2 regions of the Streptomyces sp. WAC00040 genome follow, and region 1 is predicted to be linked to the other one. Evidence: riboswitches for the same ligand, from Rfam matches in the RefSeq annotation. Region 1 holds a riboswitch; the other holds the start of a gene.
The links. Region 1 has a riboswitch for thiamine pyrophosphate ahead of MDN94_RS16340 (thiamine ABC transporter substrate-binding protein). Riboswitches for the same ligand answer to the same signal wherever they lie in the genome.
Positions count from the first base shown of each region.

Region 2: another riboswitch for thiamine pyrophosphate. It lies ahead of thiO (glycine oxidase ThiO); the one in region 1 lies ahead of MDN94_RS16340 (thiamine ABC transporter substrate-binding protein).

Region 1 covers NZ_JAKQZE010000001.1:3,517,555-3,520,954, forward strand. Annotated here, with positions in the region: gene MDN94_RS16330 (phosphatidate cytidylyltransferase) at 1-325, shown strand, start outside; gene rlmN (dual-specificity RNA methyltransferase RlmN) at 937-2,043, shown strand; TPP riboswitch at 2,107-2,228, shown strand; gene MDN94_RS16340 (thiamine ABC transporter substrate-binding protein) at 2,224-3,324, shown strand; gene MDN94_RS16345 (ABC transporter permease) at 3,363-3,400, shown strand, end outside.
Region 2 covers NZ_JAKQZE010000006.1:248,912-252,311, reverse strand. Annotated here, with positions in the region: gene thiS (sulfur carrier protein ThiS) at 1-298, opposite strand, end outside; gene thiO (glycine oxidase ThiO) at 307-1,470, opposite strand; TPP riboswitch at 1,468-1,580, opposite strand; gene MDN94_RS38540 (avidin-fold protein) at 1,632-1,973, shown strand; gene MDN94_RS38535 (NAD(P)/FAD-dependent oxidoreductase) at 2,100-3,281, shown strand; gene MDN94_RS38530 (Rv2175c family DNA-binding protein) at 3,326-3,400, shown strand, end outside.

The sequences.
Region 1 (3,400 bases):
CAAGCTCGCGCCGCGCATCAGCCCCGGCAAGACCCGCGAGGGGCTCCTCGGAGCGGTGTCGTTCGCGATGGCCGCCGGGGCGCTGTGCATGCAGTTCCTCATCGACGACGGGACCTGGTGGCAGGGACTCCTCCTCGGCCTCGCCGTCGCCGTCAGCGCCACGCTGGGCGACCTCGGGGAGTCGATGATCAAGCGGGACCTCGGCATCAAGGACATGGGCACGCTGCTTCCGGGCCACGGCGGCATCATGGACCGCCTCGACTCGCTGCTGCCGACGGCACCGGTGGTGTGGTTGCTGCTGGTGGTCTTCGTGGGGTCGGGCTGACCCCGTGGATCCGCGCGTGAGGGCCCGTCGTCCAGCAGGGCGGCGGGCCCGCTTCGTCGGATCAGCGAGGTGACACCGGTCCTGCCGCGAAACGGGCGAGCTCCTCGGCGGCGCCCCGAGGGAGGCCGGCGACCGCTTCCTCCGGCAGTGCCGTGATCACGGAGCGCAGCCGGGCGCCGAGGTCCGGCAGCAGGTCCCGGGCGGAGGCCGGGGCCTCGACGTCGGCCGGCGGCAGTCTCCTTCGTAGAGTGCGCGTCCAGCAGCGGCTCCTCGAGGAGCAGGCGTACCACCGGCGGATGCACGTGGGGCAGGGACCATGTGCCGTGTGACGAGCGTGCGCAGATACGCCGGACCGAGCCGGCCAGCGGAACGGGCCGCGGCCCGTGCACATTGCGGACCAGGTGGGTCGCGTCAGGGGCAGAAGCCGTCCAGCGGGGCGGATCCGGCTCGTCGAGTGTGCGGTCGAGTGCAGCAGGTGGTCCACGGGGGCATTCGCGGCCGTGATGGACGTCCTTCGCGATCACCGGTGTGACCAACGACCGTCTTCGACGCCCCCGCCGGAATCATCGGCCGCAGGGTCACCGGTCGGGGTCTGCGACACTGGATGAACCATGCCCAAGCCAGGAGAACTCACCTTCGTCGCGCCCCGCGGAGCCAAGAAGCCCCCGCGGCACCTTGCCGACCTCACGCCCGCCGAGCGCAAGGACGCCGTCGCCGCGATCGGCGAGAAGCCGTTCCGCGCCAAGCAACTGTCCCAGCACTACTTCGCGCGGTACGCCCACGACCCCGCCCAGTGGACCGACATCCCGGCGGCCGCACGGGAGAAGCTCGCCACCGAGCTGCTGCCGGATCTGATGTCCGTGGTGCGGCACATCTCGTGCGACGACGACACCACCCGCAAGACGCTGTGGCGTCTGCACGACGGCACGCTCGTCGAGTCGGTGCTGATGCGCTACCCGGACCGGGTCACCATGTGCATCTCGTCGCAGGCCGGATGCGGGATGAACTGCCCCTTCTGCGCCACCGGGCAGGCCGGTCTCGACCGGAATCTGTCGACCGCCGAGATCGTGCACCAGATCGTCGACGGCATGCGCGCACTGCGCGACGGCGAGGTGCCCGGAGGGCCGGCCCGGCTGTCCAACATCGTCTTCATGGGCATGGGCGAGCCGCTCGCCAACTACAAGCGGGTCGTCGGAGCCGTCCGTCGGCTCACCGACCCCGAGCCGGACGGTCTGGGTCTCTCGCAGCGCGGGATCACGGTCTCGACCGTCGGACTGGTGCCGGCGATGCTCCGCTTCGCGGACGAGGGCTTCAAGTGCCGCCTCGCGGTGTCGCTGCACGCCCCGGACGACGAGCTGCGCGACACCCTGGTCCCGGTCAACACCCGCTGGAAGGTCCGCGAGGTCCTCGACGCCGCCTGGGAGTACGCGGAGAAGTCGGGGCGCCGGATCTCCATCGAGTACGCACTGATCCGCGACATCAACGACCAGGCCTGGCGCGGTGACCTCCTCGGCCGGCTGCTGAAGGGCAAGAGGGTTCATGTGAATCTGATCCCGCTCAACCCGACGCCCGGTTCGAAGTGGACGGCCTCGCGACCCGAGGACGAGAAGGCGTTCGTGGAGGCCATCGCCGCACATGGCGTGCCCGTCACCGTCCGGGACACCCGCGGTCAGGAGATCGACGGCGCCTGCGGGCAGCTCGCGGCGCAGGAGCGGTGACCCGCAGGGTCGTCGGCCGTGGCTGATACTGTGCCCTGTGCGTTCGCACAAATGAACAACGAAACATTCCGACAGGGGAGCGCACCACAGCGCTGAGAGTGCGGCGAGGCCTTCACGGCCACGGGCCGCAGACCCTCGGACCTGATCCGGGTCATACCGGCGTAGGGAGTCAGCAGCATCATGAACAGCCAGCTTCGGCGTGCCGTCCGCACGGCACTCGTCGGCGCCGTCGGCGTCTGCGTACTCGCGGCATGCGGCGGGGAGTCCAAGGACAAGGACGTGTCCGGCGGGGCGAGCGGCCCGAAGACCGTGACGCTCGTCAGCCATGATTCCTTCGCGGCGTCCGACGCCGTGCTGAAGGAGTTCACCGCGCGGACCGGATACACGGTCAAGGTGCTCAAGAGCGGCGACGCGGGCACCGCGCTCAACAAGGAGATCCTCACCAAGGGCTCCCCGCAGGGCGACGTCTTCTTCGGCGTGGACAACACCCTGCTGTCCCGTGCTCTCGACAACGACCTCTTCACGCCCTACGAGGCCAAGGGCATCGACCAGGTCGCGCAGGAGTTCCGGCTCGACGCGGGCAAGGACCGCGTGACGCCCGTCGACACCGGCGACATCTGCGTCAACTACGACAAGAAGTTCTTCGCCGACAAGAAGCTCGCGCCGCCGCAGACCTTCGCCGACCTCGCGAAGCCCGAGTACAAGAACATGCTGGTCGTCGAGAACGCCGCCACCTCCTCTCCCGGCCTCGGCTTCCTGCTCGGCACCATCGGCGAGTACGGCGAGTCCGGCTGGCAGGGCTACTGGAACAAGCTCAAGGACAACGGCGTCAAGGTCGTCGACGGCTGGGAGCAGGCGTACAACGAGGAGTTCTCCGGCTCCGCCGGCGGCAAGAAGGCCAAGGCCGACCGCCCGCTCGTCGTCTCGTACGCCTCCAGCCCGCCGGTCGAGGTCCTCTACTCCGAGCCGCAGCCCGCCCAGGCGCCCACCGGCGTGGCCACCGGCACCTGCTTCCGGCAGATCGAGTTCGCGGGCCTGCTGACGGGCGCGAAGAACGAGGCGGGGGGCAAGGCGCTGCTGGACTTCCTGATCAGCAAGAAGTTCCAGGAGGACATGCCGCTCAACATGTTCGTCAACCCGGTCGTCAAGGACGCGAAGCTGCCCGAGCTGTTCACCAAGCACGGCGCGGTGGTCGAGAAGCCCGAGACCGTCGCCGCGGACACCATCGCGAAGAACCGTGAGCAGTGGGTCCGGTCGTGGTCCTCGCTCGTCGTGAAGTAGGCACGTCGCTGCGCGGGAACGCGGCACGGCTCGGCCTGATGGCCGGTCCGGTCGCGTTCTTCGGGCTCTTCTTCGC
Region 2 (3,400 bases), on a different contig from region 1:
CCCCCTGCACTGCGGTGAGAATCTCGACGCGGTCCCCGTCGCCGAGCCGGGTGGCGCCCCATTCGCCGCGCGGGACGACCGCCTCGTTGACGGCGGCGGCGACGCCGGAGGTCGCGGCGGAGAGCGATGTGACGACCAGCTCCAGCGTGGTGCCGGCCGCGACGTCCCGGGACTCGCCGTTGACGAGGACGCGGACCGGATCGCCGGCCGCGGCCGAAGCGGCGACCGCGTCGGTGGCCGAGGCACCGACGGGGGCAGCGGCAGAGGCGGCGACGCCGGTGTCGGCGCTGTCGTTCACGGAGGTGTTCATGCGGGCTGCTCCTGAAGGACGGACGAGAAGCGGCGTGGCGAGAACGGCCTTGCCACTTCCGGGAGTTCACCGGTCGTCAGCGCGTCGGCCAGCACATCGCCGGTGACGGGCGTCAGCAGCACGCCGTTGCGGTAGTGCCCGGTGGCCAGCAGCAGTCCGGGCAGTTCGGTGAGGCCCAGCAGCGGCGCGTTGTCGGGGGAGCCGGGGCGCAGTCCCGCCCGGGTCTCCACGAGCGGCAGTTCGGTGATCCCGGGCACCAGCTCGTGCGCGTCGCGCAGCAGCTCGTACACCCCGCCCGCGGTGACCGTCGTGTCCCAGCCGAGCTCCTCGCTGGTCGCGCCCACCACCAGCTCGCCGTCCTCGCGCGGCACGAGGTAGACATGGCTGCCGCGGACCACGGCGCGCACCGTGCGCGACAGGAACGGCGCGTAGGGGCGCGGCACGGTCAGTCGCAGGACCTGGCCCTTCACCGGGCGTACGGGCGGGAGCACGTCCTTCGGCACGCCCGCCAGCCGTCCGCTCATGCTGCCGCCGGCCAGGACGACCTGTCCCGCGGAGATCTCCGTGCCGTCGGCGAGTACCGCCCCGGCCGCCCGGCCGCCCGTCACGAGCAGCCGCTCCGCCCAGCTGCGGCGGAAGTCGACCCCGGCGCGCCCGCAGGCGGCGATCAGGGCCGCGGCCAGCCGGCGGGGATCGACCTGGTGGTCGCCGTCGACCCGCAGCCCGCCGCGGACGCCGGGGGCCAGCATCGGCTCGAGGCGGCGGCACTCACGGCCGGTGAGCCACTCGGACGTCAGTCCCGACCGGTGCTGGAGGGCGTGCAGTTCACGCAGATGCGCCCGGTCGTCGGCGTCGAGGGCGACGGCGAGCGTGCCGCAGGATCGGTAGCCGACGTGCCGGCCGGACGTCTCCTCCAGCTCGGCGACGAAGGCCGGATAGCGGTGCGCGGATTCGAGGTTGAGGCCGAGCAACGTCTGCTCGCCGTAATGCAGTTCGGTGACGGCGGCCAGCATCCCGGCGGCGACCTGCGCGGCCCCGCCGCCCGGTTCCGGGTCGGCCACGGCGACCCGCAGGCCCCGTTGCGCGGTGCGCCAGGCCGTGACCAGTCCGATGATTCCGCCCCCGATGACGAGGACGTCTGGGCTCGGTGTACGAGACATGGGCGTCCAGCCCCTCCCTTCGCCGGCATGACCCGGATCAGGTTCGTACGGTCGGAGGCCGGCCAGCCTCCCTCTCAGCCCGGTACGTCCCGGCTCCCGCGAGTGCCTTACGGTGGCCACCCTAACCGCACGCCCCGACGCGTCGTAAGGGAGCCGCAGCAGTGGCGAAGTCGCTCGACGGACTTGTCCTCTCCCCGGTCGCCGACCAGGCCCCGGGCCAGGTCGGCACCCGGACCCGGTTCACGTACCACGAGGAGCGGGGCCGGATCTGGGCCGAGTACGAGGGCGGCGACGTGGTCCGCGGTCATCTGGTGGGCACCAGGGACGGCGACCGGCTGGACTTCCGCTATGTGCAGCTCAAGACGGACGGCGGTACCTCCTCCGGCCACTGCCTCTCCACGGTCGTGGACCTGCCGGACGGCCGGGTGCGGCTGGAGGAGAGCTGGCGGTGGGAGTCCCAGAAGGGCAGCGGGACGAGCGTCGTGGAGGAGCAGGCTTCCTGATCCGCCCCTCCTGACCCCCAGTCAGGTACGTATGGTGTGCGGGTGGACGAACGGCAGCATCAGACGCGGGCGGACGAGGGGCGGCGGACCGAGCCGCGGCGGCGCGTGGTGATCGTCGGCGCAGGCATGGCCGGCGTGCAGACCGCGGTCGCCCTTCGCGAGCAGGGATTCACCGGCACGGTCACACTGGTCGGCGCGGAGCCGCACCAGCCGTACGACAGACCGCCGCTGTCCAAGGCGATCCTGCTCGGCAAGGCGGAGGACTCCGCCTTCGACATCGACTTCGAGGCACTCGGCGTCGAGCTGCGCCTGGGTCTCGAGGTGACCCGGGTGCGGACCGACGCGCACGAGGTCGACACCGTGTCCGGCCCGGTCCCCTACGACGTGCTGGTCCTCGCCACCGGCGCCGAGCCGGTCACCCTGCCGGGCACCGTCGGCGTCCCCGGTGTGCATCTGCTGCGCACGCTCGACGACGCCGCCCGGCTGCGGCCGCTGCTCGTCGAGCAGCACGACATCGTCGTGGTCGGCGCCGGCTGGATCGGCGCCGAGTTCGCGACCGCCGCCCGCGAGGCCGGGTGCCGCGTCACCGTCGTGGAGGCCGCGGGCCGCCCGCTCGCCGGGACCATGCCCGCCGAGGTCGCCGCCCCGATGGCCGCCTGGTACGAGCAGCACGGGGCCGAGCTGATCACCGGCGCCAAGGTGGAAGCCGTCGAGCCGGGGGCCGTCGTCCTGGCCGGAGGGCGCAGGATCCCGGCCGGCGCCGTGGTCGTCGGTATCGGCGCGCGCCCCGCCACCGCCCTGCTGGCGGGCTCCGGCATCGAGCTCGGCCCGGACGGCGCGGTGGTCGCCGACCAGTATCTGCGCGCCTCCGCTCCCGACGTGTACGCCGTCGGGGACTGCGCCTCCTACCCGTCCGGCCGGTACGGCGAGCGGCTGCTCGTCCACCACTGGGACAACGCCCTCCAGGGTCCGCGCACGGTCGCGGCGAACATCGTCGGCGCCCAGGAGCCGAAGCCGCGGGCCCCCGAGGCGTACGACCCGGTGCCGTACTTCTGGTCCGAGCAGTTCGGCCGTTTCGTCCAGTACGCGGGCCACCACGGCGCCGCAGACACGCTGCTGTGGCGCGGCAGTCCGGCGGAGGACACCTGGTCCGTGCTCTGGCTGCGCGACGGCGTCCTCGTGGCCCTGCTGACGGTGGGCAGGCCCCGCGATCTGGCACAGGGCCGCAAGCTGATCGTGTCCGGGACCGAGCTGGATCCGGCGCGGGCGGCCGACCCTTCCGTCCCTCTGAAGGCGGCGGCACGGTAGGTCCTGGCTACCGACTGTCGGTCCTGGATGGCAGGCTTGTCCCCGTGACCGAGATTGACGCAAAGATCGATGCCCTCGTCCCCGCCTGGCTCTACCTGCCGGACATCGCGGAAATGCTC